4 regions of the Streptomyces sp. S186 genome follow, and region 1 is predicted to be linked to each of the others. Evidence: riboswitches for the same ligand, from Rfam matches in the RefSeq annotation. Region 1 holds a riboswitch; each other region holds the start of a gene.
The links. Region 1 has a riboswitch for cyclic di-AMP ahead of ACRAS8_RS21435 (transglycosylase family protein). Riboswitches for the same ligand answer to the same signal wherever they lie in the genome.
Positions count from the first base shown of each region.

Region 2: it holds a riboswitch for cyclic di-AMP, as region 1 does, so the genes downstream of both, ACRAS8_RS09275 (M23 family metallopeptidase) here and ACRAS8_RS21435 (transglycosylase family protein) in region 1, are expected to answer to the same signal.
Region 3: it holds a riboswitch for cyclic di-AMP, as region 1 does, so the genes downstream of both, ACRAS8_RS19230 (M23 family metallopeptidase) here and ACRAS8_RS21435 (transglycosylase family protein) in region 1, are expected to answer to the same signal.
Region 4: it holds a riboswitch for cyclic di-AMP, as region 1 does, so the genes downstream of both, ACRAS8_RS14040 (NlpC/P60 family protein) here and ACRAS8_RS21435 (transglycosylase family protein) in region 1, are expected to answer to the same signal.

Region 1 covers NZ_CP193932.1:4,948,821-4,952,627, reverse strand. Annotated here, with positions in the region: gene eno (phosphopyruvate hydratase) at 1-240, opposite strand, end outside; gene ACRAS8_RS21435 (transglycosylase family protein) at 498-1,193, opposite strand; cyclic di-AMP (ydaO/yuaA leader) riboswitch at 1,201-1,370, opposite strand; gene ACRAS8_RS21430 (transglycosylase family protein) at 1,630-2,739, opposite strand; gene ACRAS8_RS21425 (cytochrome P450 family protein) at 2,974-3,807, opposite strand, start outside.
Region 2 covers NZ_CP193932.1:2,204,241-2,208,047, reverse strand. Annotated here, with positions in the region: gene ACRAS8_RS09285 (M16 family metallopeptidase) at 1-462, shown strand, start outside; gene ACRAS8_RS09280 (M16 family metallopeptidase) at 501-1,883, shown strand; cyclic di-AMP (ydaO/yuaA leader) riboswitch at 2,182-2,337, shown strand; gene ACRAS8_RS09275 (M23 family metallopeptidase) at 2,351-3,130, shown strand; gene ACRAS8_RS09270 (GntR family transcriptional regulator) at 3,371-3,807, shown strand, end outside.
Region 3 covers NZ_CP193932.1:4,469,608-4,473,414, reverse strand. Annotated here, with positions in the region: gene ACRAS8_RS19235 (aldo/keto reductase) at 1-233, opposite strand, end outside; gene ACRAS8_RS19230 (M23 family metallopeptidase) at 355-1,677, opposite strand; cyclic di-AMP (ydaO/yuaA leader) riboswitch at 1,689-1,835, opposite strand; gene ACRAS8_RS19225 (DUF2332 domain-containing protein) at 2,257-3,417, shown strand; gene ACRAS8_RS19220 (PP2C family protein-serine/threonine phosphatase) at 3,465-3,807, opposite strand, start outside.
Region 4 covers NZ_CP193932.1:3,353,756-3,357,562, reverse strand. Annotated here, with positions in the region: gene ACRAS8_RS14045 (hypothetical protein) at 459-812, shown strand; gene ACRAS8_RS14040 (NlpC/P60 family protein) at 974-2,110, opposite strand; cyclic di-AMP (ydaO/yuaA leader) riboswitch at 2,119-2,293, opposite strand; gene pcrA (DNA helicase PcrA) at 2,543-3,807, shown strand, end outside.

The DNA of each region.
Region 1 (3,807 bases):
AACGGCCTTCTCCACGCCCTTGCCGAGGTAGCGGTTGGGGTCGCCGTCCCGCAGCTCGATGGCCTCGAAGGCGCCGGTGGAGGCACCGGACGGCACGGCGGCACGGCCGGTGCTGCCGTCGTCGAGGCCGACCTCGACCTCGACCGTGGGATTACCTCGCGAGTCGAGAATTTCGCGGGCTACGACGACGTCGATGGACGGCACGTTGTCTCCTTCATGAGTGTCTGGAGTTCTCGGCATGAGCCTAACGGCCCTGGCGGGATCCGCTCGCCCGTGGCCCGCCCCGTGGGACGGAAAACCCCAACAAGCGAGCCAAAAGCCCAGTTCACGGGAGGTTTCCGCGCAATGTTCGCTATGCGGGGAACGCTGCGCCGGGCCGCCGGCCGGGCCCGGGAACGGAGAAGCCCCGCCGTGGCGCGCTCGGGGGTACGCGCCGCGGCGGGGCAGCTCTCGCGGGTCGCTCAGGCGACCGGTACGGCTCGGATGGCCGGTACGGCTCAGACGCTGAGCTTCTGACCCGGGAAGATCAGGTTGGGGTTGCCGCCGACGACGGACTTGTTGGCGGCGTAGAGCGCCTTCCAGTTGGTGCCGTGCGCCTTGGCGATCTTGGCGAGGGTGTCGCCCGCCTTGACGACGTAGGTGTCGCCGGTGCGGTGCGAGCGCTCCGGGGCCGGCTGGGCCTTCTCGGTCTTCTCGCGGGCCGGGGCGGACTTCTCGGCCGGGGCGGACTTCTTGGTGGTGCCCTGGCTCTTCTTGGTGGTCTCGGTGCCCTGGCTCTTCTTGGCGGTGGAGCCGGAGGGGTTGACGTTCGCGGCGGGACCACCGGAGGTCAGGCCGCCGGCGGCGGCGCAGCCCCAGGCACCCGGGCCCTGCATGGCGAGCAGCTTCTCGGCGACGGCGATCTGCTGCTCCTTGGTGGCCAGGTCGGCGCGGGGCGCGTACTTGGTACCACCGGCGGCGGCCCAGCTGGAGTTCGAGAACTGCAGGCCACCGTAGTAGCCGTTACCGGTGTTGATCGACCAGTTGCCGCTGGACTCGCACTGGGCGACCTTCTCCCAGGTGGCGACCGAGGCGGCGGAAGCAGAGGTGGCGCCCATCAGCGGGACGGCGACGGCGGCGCCGGCGACACCGGCCAGGGTGGCGACGCGGACGGCCTTGGAGCTGCGGCGGTGCTTGCCCTTGTTGATCAGCATCGTGCGTTCGTTTCCTCACCGACGCCTACGAGGTGAGCTGTCGGGTTCGGGCCGTGTGAGCTGCCCGGCCGCGTGTGCTGCACACACGGCTTCACCCCAAGCCGGCTGACCCGTTTTCACGGGCGGGGCCGGCACTTACCTTGGGTCCCCCGCTCCTGCCTTCGGCGCTTGCGCGTCGTCGACTCCGACCGCCGGCAGGATTCGGCGTGCGATCGAAGGGCCCGCTTTGGCGAGCGGTCCTGACCGTAAGCAGTAACCCTGTTGGTGTTCAAACCCCATCTTCTGAACCAAGTTGACCGTTTTTGATCAATGCACGGGCCATTTCCGCAGGTAGACCCCGGTATGGGAACGGGGGACGGGGCGCACCCCGCCCCCCGCAACGAGAGCCATATCTCACTTTTACGGAACGGCATGAAAACCGGCGAACTGCCGGTAACTACCCCTGCTTCCGCCCGAGATCGAGCAGCTGACCAGGCTGGATCAGGTCCGCGTCGGAGCCGATCACGTTCTGGTTGCGGTGGTAGAGCGCGGGCCAGCCGCCCGGCAGGTCATGGCTCTCGGCGATCGCTGACAGGTTGTCACCCGGGTGAACGCGGTAGCCGCCGTCGTCCGCCGGGCGCGTCCGGGGCTCCGTCCCGCCACGCGAGGCGTGTCGGCCGCTGCCGCCGTTCCGGGCGTCCCCGGTGTCCGTACCGTCGCCCGGTGCGCCGCGGTGCTTGCCGGTGGCAGGGGGTGTGGGGTGCGTCGGGTGAGACGGCTGTGTCGGCTGCTGTGTCGGCTGCTGCGTCGGGTCCGTGGCGTCGGACGAGCCCGACGGGTCGGTCGGTGCGGACGGGTCGGGCGAGGCGGGTGAGTCCGACGGGTCGTCGGACGGGGAGGCCGACGGTGTACCGGGCGTACCCGATGCCGGGTCGGACGGGGACGCCGAGTCGGAGGGGGTCCCGGAGTCGGACGGGGACGGCGAGTCGGACGGTGAGTCGGACGGTGAGGGGGTGGCGGAGGGCGAGCCGGACGGGGTGGACGGGTGGGCGGACGGATCGGGTGTGGCCGGCGGGGAGGCCGGGGCCTGGGAGCCGGAGCCACCGTCGGACGGCTCGGGGGTCGGCGTGCCCGGGCCGGCGTCGCCCGCGTCACCCGCGTCATCCGTCCCGCCGGAGGAGCCGCCGGAGTGGCCGCCGTGCGTCGGGCGCGGCGACGGGCGGCTGGTGGCGCCCGGGTCCACGCTGGGCGCGGGGCCGCCCTTGGTCAGTCCGGCGTGCAGCGCGCAGCTGGGGAACGCGTCCGGGCCGCGGTCGTGGAGTATCGCCTCGGCCACGGCTATCTGCTGGGCGCGACTGGCGAGGTCGGGGCGGGAGGCGTAGGCGGAGCCGCCGTAGTCGTCCCACATCTCCTGGGTGAGCTGGAGGCCGCCGTAGAAGCCGTTGCCGGTGGCGGCGCTCCAGACCCCGCCGCTCTCGCACTGTGCGACCCGGTCCCAGGTCGAGGCGTCGGCGGCGTGCGCACCGCCCGCGGTGAACAGCGGCAGGGCCAGGCCCGCGCCGGTCACTCCGGCCGTGACAAAGATGGCCGGTGCCTGTCGGGGGCGACGGTGCCGACCGTTCCCGGAACGCATGCGGTTGCCTTTCGCGCGGCGGTTGAGTTGTCGGATCGGCGGTTGCGAGGGGTGCCGTGCGGCAGCCCGGGGCCGCCCCCGATCGTCGGAGGAAAGGTAGCCGGGGTCACGGGCAGTCACAAGCCGGTGTAGCGGAGATCACGCAATGGTCACGTATGTGACGGAGCGTCAATTCTGCGGCTGTCGCTGGTCAGGCCCCGGTCGGGACGACTCGGGCGTGAACTCGGGCGACTGCTCGGGCGTGAACTCGACCGGCAGGGTGCGCAGTCCACGCATGATGAGCCCGCCGCGCCAGCGCAAATCGTCCGGTTCCGCCGCAAGTCGGAGGTCCGGGAGGCGGGTCAGCAGCGTCGCGAGCGCGGTCTGTCCTTCGAGGCGGGCGAGCGGTGCGCCGAGGCAGTAGTGGATGCCGTGCCCGTATCCCAGATGCGGGTTGTCACGCCGCGTGAGGTCGAGTACGTCCGGCTCGTCGAACCGCGCCGGGTCGCGGTCGGCGGCCGCCAGCACCACCAGGACCGGGTCCCCCTCGGCGATCCGCTGCCCGCCCAGCGTCAGCTCCCGGGTCGCGTACCGCCAGGTGGCCAGTTCCACGGGCCCGTCGTAGCGGAGCAGCTCCTCGACGGCGGTGGCGAGCAGCTCGTCGTCGCCGGCCGCGAGGGACTTCTGGAGCAGTTCGCGCTGGGCGGGATGGCGGAGCAGTGCGTAGGTGCCGTTGCCGATGAGATTGACCGTGGTCTCAAATCCGGCAAACAGCAACACAAAGCACATAGCGGCCGCCTCGTTCTCGGTGAGGTGCTCGCCGTGGTCGGAGGCCCGGATCAGGCCGGAGATCAGGTCGTCGCCCGGGGCACCGTCCTGGAGGGCGGCGCGCTTGCGGTGGATCAGCTCGGCCAGATAGGTCCGCATCTTCTTCACGGAACGAGCGACTCCGCCGCGCGGGCCGCCCCCGTGCCGGATCATCATCCCCGCCCAGTCCCGGAAGTCGTCCTGGTCCTCGGGCGG
Region 2 (3,807 bases), 2.7 Mb from region 1:
TACAACCGCCTGGTGCGCCGTGACCGGAGCGCGGTCGCCGCCGGCTTCGGCCTGCTGCGGCTGGCCGGTGCGCCCTCGCTGGGCTGGCTGGACGTGAAGACGTCCGGCGGCACGGAGGTGCCCGCCATTGAGGCCGCTGTCGACGAGGAACTGGCCCGTTTCGCCGATGAGGGCCCGACTCCTGAGGAGATGGAGCGGGCCCAGGCCCAGCTGGAGCGCGAATGGCTGGACCGGCTCGCCACGGTCAGCGGCCGCGCCGACGAACTGTGCCGCTTCGCCGTCCTGTTCGGCGACCCGCAGCTCGCGCTGACCGCCGTCCAGCGCGTCCTGGAGATCAGCCCGCTGGAGGTGCAGGCGGTCGCCAAGGCCCGGCTGCGCCCCGACAACCGCGCCGTGCTCGTCTACGAGCCCACCGCGCAGACCGACGCCGCCGGCACCGAGGAAGAGGAGGCGGCCAAGTGACCGACGCCACCACCCCCGCAGACGCCCCCGTGAGCACCATGGAATTCCACCCGCAGCCCCGGGGCGGCGCCCCCAAGCCGTGGGCCTTTCCCGCCCCCGAGCGCAGCCGGCTGGCCAACGGCCTGACCCTCCTGACCAGCCACCGCCCCGGCCAGCAGGTCGTCGCCGTGGAGGTCAACCTCGTCGCGCCCCTGGAGGCCGAGCCCGAGGGCCTCGACGGCGTCGCCACGATCATGGCCCGCGCCCTGTCCGAGGGCACCGACAAGTACACCGCCGAGGAGTTCGCCGCCGAGCTGGAGCGCTGCGGCGCCACCCTGGACGCGCACGCCGACCACCCCGGTGTACGGGTCTCCCTGGAGGTCCCGGCCTCCCGGCTGCCGCGCGCCCTCGGCCTGCTCGCCGACGCGCTGCGCGCCCCCGCCTTCCCGGACAGCGAGATCGAGCGGCTGGTCCGCAACCGCCTCGACGAGATCCCGCACGAGCTGGCCAACCCGGCCCGGCGTGCCGCGATGGCGCTCTCCAAGGAGCTGTTCCCGGCCACCTCCCGGATGTCGCGGCCCCGTCAGGGCACCGAGGAGACCGTGGCGCGGATCGACGCGGCCGCCGTCCGGGCCTTCTACGACGCCCACGTCCGCCCGGCCACCGGCACCGCCGTCATCGTCGGCGACTTCACCGGCGTCGACCTGGACGCGGCGCTGGCCGACACCCTGGGCGCCTGGACGGGCTCCACCGCCGAACCGTGGAAGCCCTCGCCGGTAGTCGCCGACGACACCGGCCGCGTGGTGATCGTCGACCGTCCCGGTGCCGTCCAGACGCAGCTGCTCATCGGGCGGATCGGTGCCGACCGGCACGACCAGGTATGGCCCGCCCAGGTGCTCGGCACGTACTGCCTGGGCGGCACCCTCACGTCCCGTCTGGACCGCGTGCTGCGCGAGGAGAAGGGCTACACCTACGGGGTGCGCTCCTTCGGACAGGTACTGCGCTCCACCGCCCCGTCGTCCCCGGAGGGGGCCACCGGCGCCGCCCTGCTCGCCATCAGCGGGTCGGTGGACACCGCGTCCACCGGGCCGGCCCTCCAGGACCTGTGGACGGTGCTGCGCACCCTCGCGGCAGAGGGGCTGACGGACGCCGAGCGCGATGTCGCGGTGCAGAACCTCGTCGGTGTCGCGCCGCTGAAGTACGAGACCGCCGCGGCGGTCGCCGGCACGCTGGCCGACCAGGTGGAGCAGCAGCTCCCCGACGACTACCAGGCGCAGTTGTACGTCCGGCTCGCGGAGACCGGCACCGTCGAGGCGACCGCCGCGGTCGTCAACGCCTTCCCGGTGGACCGGCTGGTGACGGTCCTGGTGGGTGACGCGGCCCAGATCGCCGAACCGGTCAAGGCGTTGGGCATCGGCGAGGCGACGGTCGTCAGCGGCTGACCCTCGGTGTGACGGGCCCTCACCCGACGGCTCGTCATCTGTCGACAAAGCGGCTCCCGTGGCAGGCACTTGCCACGGGAGCCGCTTCGCGTGTGCGTCATGTCCCGCCGGGTCAGCGGTGAGAATGACCGTGGGAACCGCGCTGCGCGGACGGTCGAGGGTGCCCGGCCGGTTGTGCCGGTTGCCCGATTCGCGTGTGGCGTGGCGCACAAAAATCCGGTTCTGTTTGCCGATCGAAAGTTGTCCCGATTAGCGTCGGTCCGGCTGTTCGTCACAAGTCCGCCACACCAGTGGCACCGGACAGTCATCGCCGAGTCCCCGTATGGCGCGAGCCAGGGGAGCCGGGGACCCACATGTCCCTTGGGGTGAATCGGGCGCCTCCCCGGAGGGGCCCGTAGGAGACCTTCCTGCTCCGAACCCGTCAGCTAACCCGGTAGGCGAGAAGGAAGGAAAGGACCAGCCCCTACATGGCGTTCACCCGTGCCACCGGGAAGCACCGCCGCGCGAGTCGCACCGCTCGCACCACCCGCAACCTCGCCGGCATAGCCACCCTCGCCGCCTCCGGTGTCGTGGCCTCCGTGGCGTCGCCCGCGCTGGCCGCCACGGACGAGCCCGCTCCCCACGACACCGGCCTCCAGCAGGCCGTCGTGATGGGTGACGAACTCGCCGTCCGGATCGAGGCCCAGGCGGACGCGCAGCAGGCCGCCGCCGAGGCCGCGGTGGCCAGGGCGAAGGCCGAGGCGGAGGCCGTTCGGCGCGCCGAGGTGGCGAAGAAGAAGGCCGACGAGGAGCGCGCGGCCAAGGAGCGCGCCGCCCGCGAGGCCGAGCGCAAGCGCCTCAACACCTTCGTCGCCCCTGTGACCGGTTCCTATGTCTCCACGGCGTACAAGGCGTCCAGCGGCCTGTGGTCCTCGGGCAGCCACACCGGCATCGACTTCCACGCCGCCTACGGCACTCCCGTTCACGCGGTCGGTTCGGGCACCGTCGTCGAGGCTGGCTGGGGCGGCGCGTACGGCAACAACGTCGTGATCAAGATGAACGACGGTACGTACACCCAATACGGTCACCTTTCGTCGATCGGGGTGACGGTCGGCCAGGCGGTCACCCCCGGGCAGCAGATCGCCCTCTCCGGCAACACCGGCAACACCACGGGCCCGCACCTCCACTTCGAGGCGCGGACCGGCCCGGACTACGGTTCGGACATCGACCCGGTCGCCTACCTCCGCGCGCACGGCGTCACCGTCTGACCCATCTGGACCTCCGCCGCAACACCGTCCCCCGGAGCCCCGGCCCGCCACCCCGGCAGGCCGGGGCTCCGCCGTATCCCGGGAAAGGCCGGCACAGGGTCCGCGGGAGTGGCCGCGCATCGGCCGAAAAGCTCCGGTGGATTCACGAGATCCCGAGGGAGAATTCCCCATGGTCGAATAGGGTCAGGGAATGTTGTCAGAGGGGCGGCGTTCCCGGGGATTACGGCGGAGGCACGGACGATGCGAGGCCATATTTCCGCGCATGCGGTGTGCACGGCGATTCGCGACGATATTGTCTCCGGCGCGCTGGCGCCGGGCAGTCGGCTGATCGAGGACATTCTCGCCGCGCGGTACGGCGTATCCAGGGTCCCCGTACGGGAAGCGCTGCGCACTCTCCAGTCCGAAGGCTTCGTCACCACCCGCCATCACGCCGGCGCCTGTGTCGCCGAACTGACCGAGCAGGAGGCCGCCGACCTCCTCGATCTGCGCGCCCTCGTGGAGCCGTTGGGCGCCGCCCGCGCTGCCGCCCGCCGCACCTCCGCCCATCTGAAGGTGCTGCGCGGCCTGGTACGGCTCGGCCGCGAGCGGGCCCGGCACGGCCACCCCGCCGACCTGCGCCAACTGGACGGCTGGTTCCACGAAACGCTCGCCCAGGCGGCCGGCAGCCCCAGCCTCAC
Region 3 (3,807 bases), 480 kb from region 1:
CCGAGGACGGTCTCGGACTCACCGCCCTTGTTGCCGGGGGCCCACGCCGAGTACACGTCGGCGGTGTCGATGAAGTTGCCGCCGCCGGCGACGTAGGCGTCGAGCACGGCGAAGGACTCGGCCTCGTCGGCCGTCCAGCCGAAGACGTTGCCGCCGAGGCAGAGCGTGGAGACGGACAGCGAACCGAGCGACTTCGGGGCGGGCGTGGAGCTCTGGGCGTGTGTCACGTTCATGATCCGTGGAACACCGGGACGCCGGAGGGTGTTCCCCGCGCGGAGCCGCCGGCGCGTCGCACGTGCCCGGCCCGGAGCGTGCGTCGGCTGCCCACCGGGCGGTGGGCAGCCGGCCGGTCCGTCAGACGGCGGCCCCGCGGTCGCGCAGCCAGGGCAGCGGGTCCGCCGGGGCGCCGGCGTCCGGACGGACCTCCAGATGGAGGTGCGGGACGGTGGCGTTCCCGGTGGCGCCGACGCGGCCGATCACGTCGCCCGTGTGGACCCGGCCCGCCGTTCTGACCATCGAGGACAGGTGGCAGAACCACAGCTCCGTGCCGTCGTCGAGGGTGAGGACGATGCGGTAGCCGTAGGCACCGGCCCAGCCCGCCTGGGTGATGGTCCCGTCGTGAACGGCCTTGACCAGCGTGCCCGTTGGGGCGGTGAAGTCCTGCCCGGTGTGCTCCGCGGCCCAGCGGTCACCGGCCTGCCCGAAGCCGGTGCCGAGGGTGTACGAGGAGACCGGGGCGGCGACGGACGTCTTCGCCTGGTGGGCGGGGTGCTCGGCCTCCGCCACCGGGTGCCGGGCCTCCGGCGCCGCCGCCTGGTGCTCGGTCTCCGCGGCCGCCGTGCCCTGCGGCTGCGCCGCCTCCTCCGTGGTCGCGGTCGGCTCCGCGGCCTCCGGCTGAGGGCCGGGCGCGTCCTGGGCCGTCTGCGGGGCGGCGGCCTGCTCCCCGGTGCCCTGCCGGGTGTCGGCCTGCTGGAGGATGCGGTGGCGCAGCGCCTCGGCCGGGCCCGCGGGGCGGGTGGCCCCGGCGGCCTCGGGGGCGGCAGCGGCCCGGGAGGGCGCCGCGGTGCTGCCGGCGGCCGCGGCGGAGAGCGTCGCGGGCGCGTCCTGGAGCGTCCCGGCGGTGTCGTCGACCGCCCCGCCGGGGTCGGGCATCGATATCGGCACCGGCGGCCGGCCCTCGGCCGCGGCCACCCCGCTCGCGCCGACCGCCGCGATCACGCCGACGCCGAGCGCCGTGCCGCCGCGCGCGAGACCGACGCCGCGCGGTCTGGCCACCCGGTGCCGGCCGCGGAGAGAGCGGCCGGCGTCGCCGTCGTCCGCCTCGTCGCCCGGGAGCCAGTCGTCCGCGTCGCCGTCGCCCGCGAGGCCGGGGGCCGGCTCGTCACCGGACGGCCGGCCCTGCGCCGGCTCGCCCTGGGGCCCCTGGGGTGCCTGGGGCACCGGCGATGTCCGGGCCGCCTGGGAGGACTGGTCATGGAGGAACGGCTCCTGAGGCGGCATGCCGTCCGTCAATTCCCCGTGGGCCACGGGGAATTGGGCCGGCACGACGGGAGAGCCGGGACCGGTGGGGACGCCGAGACCGGCGGGGCCACCGAGACCGACCGCGGCACCGAAGTCGGCGGGGCCGCCGAGGCCATGGGTGGACGGGCCATGAGGCGCGGGCCTGTTGGACGCCACGGGGGCGCTCTCCTTTCCTTCCTTCTCGCCTACCGGGTTAGCTGACGGGTTCGGAGCAGGAAGGTCTCCTACAAGCACCCCCTGGCGAGAGGCGCCCGATTCACCCCAAGATGGTGGTTCCCCGGTTCCCTCGACTCAATTCCCGGCATTTCCAGGCGGACCCGACAGCGCCCGCGAAACCGGCCGATCCGGGCGAGTCGACACGGGTCGAGGCACGGGTCGCAACCGTTCGAACCGTCGGCTCGGGCGGGTGACATGAGGGCGTTCTGGACGTGCGGGAACAGCGCGTACAGGATTCGGCGTCGGCGCACGGTGCCGCCACTGGCGACGGCTGGGACGACCGCGCTCCGTTATCGGACAGTAATAGAGACGGCGAGGGAAATCCAAGCGTTCCCACGAATCCGCGGGCGTTCCGAAAGCCCCTCACAGGAGCCCGGGCGAGGACTTTTGCTGTCATCTCGTCCGTAAACGGGGCGAGTTGACACCGCTCGACCAAACGATCTCGCAACGATTGTGCGCCAGTTGTTATGCGGAGGGGCGCATCGCGATCACGGAGCGTGAGGGCGATAACGTCGCCTCATGGTCGTCAACGTCGCGAACACCGGAAACGCCGGGAACTCCGTCAGCAACCCGCAGGAAGTGGCGGCCAGGTACCGGGAGTTCTCCTGGCAGCAGGCGCGGGGCCGGTCCGACGCCCACGAGGAGCTGGCCGCCCGGATCGGCCGGGACGACGAACTGTGCGAGCTGCTCGCGGCCTCGCTGCCGGCCGGCAACAAGCAGCAGCCCAACCTCCTGCTCGCCGCGGTGCGCTATCTCGACGGCCCGCACGCGGAGTCGGGACCGCGCGGCGAGTCGGCGTACGGGCGCTGGCGCGAGTGGACCATCCGGCACTGGGACGAGGTCCGCGCGGTGATCATGAGCCGCGCCACCCAGACCAACGAACCGGCCCGCTGCGCCACGCTGCTGCCCCTGCTGGCCCGTCTGCCGCAGCCGCTGGCCCTCCTGGAGGTCGGCACCTCGGCGGGGCTGTGCCTGCACCCGGACCGCTACCGCTACCGGTACGTCCAGGAGGGGCGGCCCGGGGAGTACGGCCCTTACGGGAGCGACGGCGGGGAAGGCGGCGCGGTCCTCACGGGCGGCGCCGCGGACAGCCCGGTCACCTTCACCTGCCGGACCAGCGGCCCCCCGCCCGGCGGCGACGGCGACGCGGCGGCACTGCCCGGCACGCCGCCCGAGATCGTCTGGCGCGGCGGCATCGACCTGGACCCGCTCGACCCGGTCGGCGAGCCGGACGACCTGCGCTGGCTGCGCGCCCTCGTCTGGCCCGGCGACGAGGCCCGTACGGCGCGGCTCTCGGCGGCCGTCGAGGCGGTGCGGGGCGCGCCGCGCCCGGTCCTGGTGCGCGGCGACCTGATCGACGAGCTGCCGGCGCTGGCCGCCCAGGCGCCGCCCGAGGCGACCCTCGTGGTGTTCCACAGCTCGGTGCTGAACTACCTTCCGCCCGCCCGGCGCGAGGAGTTCGCCCGCCTCGTGCGGTCGCTGCTCGCCGAACGGGACGGCGGGGGCCACTGGATCTCCCAGGAGCACCACAGCGTGCTCCCGTGGATCGGCGCGCCGGAGCACCGCTCCACGGGGCCGGACGACGGCCTGCTGCTGACCCTCGCCCTGGACGAGCGCCCGGTCGCCCTGACGGGCCCGCACGGCCAGCACGTGCGCTGGCTCGGCCCCGCACTGCCGTAGGCGCACGGGGCGGCCGAGCTCGGCCCGGAGGAGGCGCCCTCAGTGCCCTATGCCCCCAGGGGGCGCTGGACCGCCACCAGGGCCATGTCGTCCGCGGGGCCCCCGCGGGTGTGCCGGGCGACGTCCTCGACCACCACGTCCAGCAGGTCGTCGGGCCCGCTGAACTGACTGCCGCGCAACCGGGCGCGCGGGTCGTAGAACCGGCCGGCCCGGTCCCGGGCCTCGGTCACCCCGTCGGTGAACAGGAGCAGCAGCGCCCCGGCCGGGAGGAACGTCTCGTCCGAACGGTCCGGCCGGCCGCCCAGGTCGCCCAGGCCGAGCGGCAGCGCGGCGGTGGACGGGACCAGCTCCCGCAGGCCGCCTTCGGGGGTGAGCAGCAGAGGGGGCGGG
Region 4 (3,807 bases), 1.6 Mb from region 1:
CGCTGCCGAGGCGGCGGCCCCAGCCCGCCACCGCGGTCGCCTGGTGGCTGCCCGTGCGCTCCAGCACCGTGGCGCCGTCCAGATAGCGCTGCGGGTCCGCGACGAGCACCAGCCCGCTGCGGGTGCTGCGCGCGGTACGGGCCAGGGCCGGCGGCGTTACGAGCGGCGGCCGCTCACCGGCCGTGTGGTGCGACGCCATGGGAGCCGTCACTTCCTTCCCTGCGAGGCGAAGGCGACCGGCGGGGTGCGGGCCCGGTCGTCTGAAGGAGGAAGCTAGGCCCGGGGTCAGGACGAGAAACCCCCTTGCCCGGCATTGCCCGTTTCCGACCGCGTGCGACGCGGGGATGACCGGCCCGCCGCCCGTGGCGGAGCCGAGCGGCGGCGGGCCCTGACCGAAGCGGGCATCGCGGGCGCCCTGCCGGAAAGGGCGTGCTATGGGACGGATACGATCCAGCACTATGGACGTAGTAATCAATGTCTTCGTCGCCCTGCACATCATCGGCATCGCCTCCCTTCTGGGCGGCTTCCTGACGCAGATGAAGGCGATGGGCGCGGGCACCGCCCGCTTCGTGCCGGCGATGTTGCACGGTGCGCTGACGATGCTGGTCACCGGCATCGTGCTGGTCGGCCTGAACCAGATGCAGGGCGCGTCGCTCAACAACATCAAGATCGGCATCAAGATGGCCGTCCTGGTGGTGATCCTGGCGCTGGTCTACGTCAAGCGCGACGAGGAGAAGCTCCCCAAGCCGCTGTTCGGCGCGGTCGGCGGGCTCACCATGTTCAACATCTTCCTCGCGGTGCTCTGGACCTGAGCCCCACGGGCGCCCGCCCCCGTACCGTCCGACGGCTCACCGCGCGGTCATCCCGCTCCCGCTCCGTACTACTCCGGAGGCGGAGGATGACCGCGCGGTGGCGTGTGTGGGGGTGGCCGTGGGGCCTTCGTACGGACGCGGGGCGCGCGCCCGTACGCCGGCTACCCGGGCCGGACGCTCCCGTAGATCGGCATGTAGTAGATCGACTCCACCCGGACGCTGGCTCCCGGGTGCGGGGCGTGGATCATCTTGCCGCCGCCGATGTACATCCCGACGTGGCTGATGTCGTTGAAGAAGAACACCAGGTCACCGGGCTGGAGATGGTCGGTGGATATCCGGGTGCCGGTCTTGACCTGGTCCCAGGTGGTGCGCGGCAGATCGACCCCGGCCGCCTTCCATGCGGCCTGCGTCAGGCCCGAGCAGTCGTAGGAGCTGGGCCCCGTCGCGCCCCAGACGTAGGGCTTGCCCATCTGGGCGCGGGCGAAGGCGAGCGCCTTTTCGGCCTTGGTGGAGTAGGTGCCGCCGTCGGACGTGCCGCCGCCGGAGTCCTGGCCGGTGCCGGTGCCGCCGCCGGGCTGCTGCCGCCGCTTCTCGGCCTCCTTCCGGGCCTGCTCGGCGGCCTTCCGCTGAGCCTCCGCCTCCTTCCGCCGCTCCAGTTCGGCCAGCCGCGCCTTCTCCTGGGCGGTCAGCCGGGACAGCAGCTGCCGGGCCTCGGCCAGCTTGGCCTGAACGTTTCGCTTGGTCTCCTTCAGGGATGCCTGCGACTCCTGGAGGCCCTCCAGGCTGTGGGTCGCCTCCGTCCGCTGGCGGGCGGCGGCCGCGGCCTGCTCCTGGTAGTCCGTGATCGCCTGCTTCTGCCGCCCGGTGAGCTGCTCCATCAGGTGGTTGCGGTCGACGAACTGCTGCGGGTCCTTGGCCAGCATCAGCTGGGCGGTCGGGTTGATCCCGCCCGTCTGGTACTGCGCCGAGGCGAACGCGCCCAGCCGGCGCCGGGACTCGTTCATCTTGTCCGCGCGCCGGGCCGCCTCGTCGAGCAGACGGTTCACGGTGCGCTGCTGGCCGTCCGCCTGCTCCTTGGCGGCGTTGTACTTCTGGGTGGCCACCTCGGCCTGCTGGTACAGGTCGTCGACCTTCTGCTTGACCTCCTCGATGCTCGGCTGCGGCGCCTTGGGGGCGGCGTTCGCGGTCTGCGAGAGCAGCGTGACCGAGGCCAGGGCGGCGGTGGTGAGCCCGGCCGCCGTGCGACGGCCGCCGGGCGTGGCGAGTATGGGGGTGCGCGGCTTGCGGTGGGACGCCAAGGCCGGCGACTCCTTCCGTGGACCGCCTACCGGGTTAGCTGTCGGGTTCGGGCTCGGGCGGTGTGCTGACGGAAGGCTTGCCCTACGACCCGTGCGTCCGCCTGGCGACGGCCGCACCGGTCGATTCACCCCGGTGGTGCGTGTGGGTCCCCGGCTCCGGGTGCCTGACGGCAGGGCCGGACTCGGCGGGGGCGGCCCGTGCGGACGCTGTCGTCCGCTGGGACGGCGGGCTGCCCGAGCGAGACCGTAGCCAACTCGTGTGGCCCCTGTGAAGGCTGGTGTTCGATATGCCCGAAACCTTTTCGTGACCTGAATGTGAGCGGCCCCAGGTTTGCGCACGGCCGCACACGGTACCGCCCCATCCGATGCATTACCGGCCAATCCGCCACTCCACAACCGCTTGTCAGTGCGGCCGCCTAGACTCGGTGGGCGATGAGCAGCCTCTTTGACGACAGCTTCCTGGCGGATCTCGGCCCCCCGGACGAGGACGAGCACGGCCCGGCCCCGGAGGAGATGCCCGCCGACCTCTTCGGCGGGAGGTTCGACGCGCCCGCGCCCAGGGAGCCGTACTACCGCGACGGCGCCGCCCGCCCGGCCATCGACCCGGCGGCGCTCCTGGAGGGGCTCAACGACCAGCAGAAGGCCGCCGTGGTTCACAGCGGCAGCCCGCTGCTGATCGTCGCCGGCGCCGGCTCCGGCAAGACCCGGGTGCTCACCCACCGCATCGCCCACCTGCTCGCCGAGCGCCACGTCCACCCCGGCCAGATCCTCGCGATCACCTTCACCAACAAGGCCGCGGGCGAGATGAAGGAGCGCGTGGAGGACCTGGTCGGCCCCCGCGCCAACGCCATGTGGGTCTCCACCTTCCACAGCGCCTGCGTCCGCATCCTGCGCCGCGAGTCCAAGAAGCTGGGCTTCACGTCCTCCTTCTCGATCTACGACGCGGCCGACTCCAAGCGCCTGATGGCCCTGGTCTGCCGCGACCTCGATCTGGACCCCAAGCGCTTCCCGCCGAAGTCGTTCAGCGCGAAGATCTCCAACCTCAAGAACGAGCTCATCGACGAGGAGACCTTCGCGGGCACGGCGGCCGACGGGTTCGAGAAGACCCTGGCCCAGGCGTACGCGATGTACCAGGCCCGGCTGCGCGAGGCCAACGCCCTGGACTTCGACGACATCATCATGACGACGGTCCATCTGCTCCAGGCGTTCCCGGACGTCGCCGAGCACTACCGCCGCCGCTTCCGCCACGTCCTCGTCGACGAGTACCAGGACACCAACCACGCCCAGTACACCCTCGTCCGCGAGCTCGTCGGCCCCGGCACCGACGAGACGCCCGCCGCCGAACTCTGCGTCGTCGGTGACGCCGACCAGTCGATCTACGCCTTCCGCGGTGCCACGATCCGCAACATCCTCCAGTTCGAGGAGGACTACCCGGACGCCACCACGATCCTGCTGGAGCAGAACTACCGCTCCTCGCAGACGATCCTCTCCGCCGCCAACGCCGTCATCGAGCGCAACGAGAACCGCCGCCCCAAGAACCTCTGGACGGACGCCGGCGCCGGCCCCAAGATCACCGGCTATGTCGCCGACACCGAGCACGACGAGGCCCAGTTCGTCGCCGACGAGATCGACCGGCTCACCGACGCCGGCGACGCCAAGGCCGGCGACGTCGCGGTCTTCTACCGCACCAACGCCCA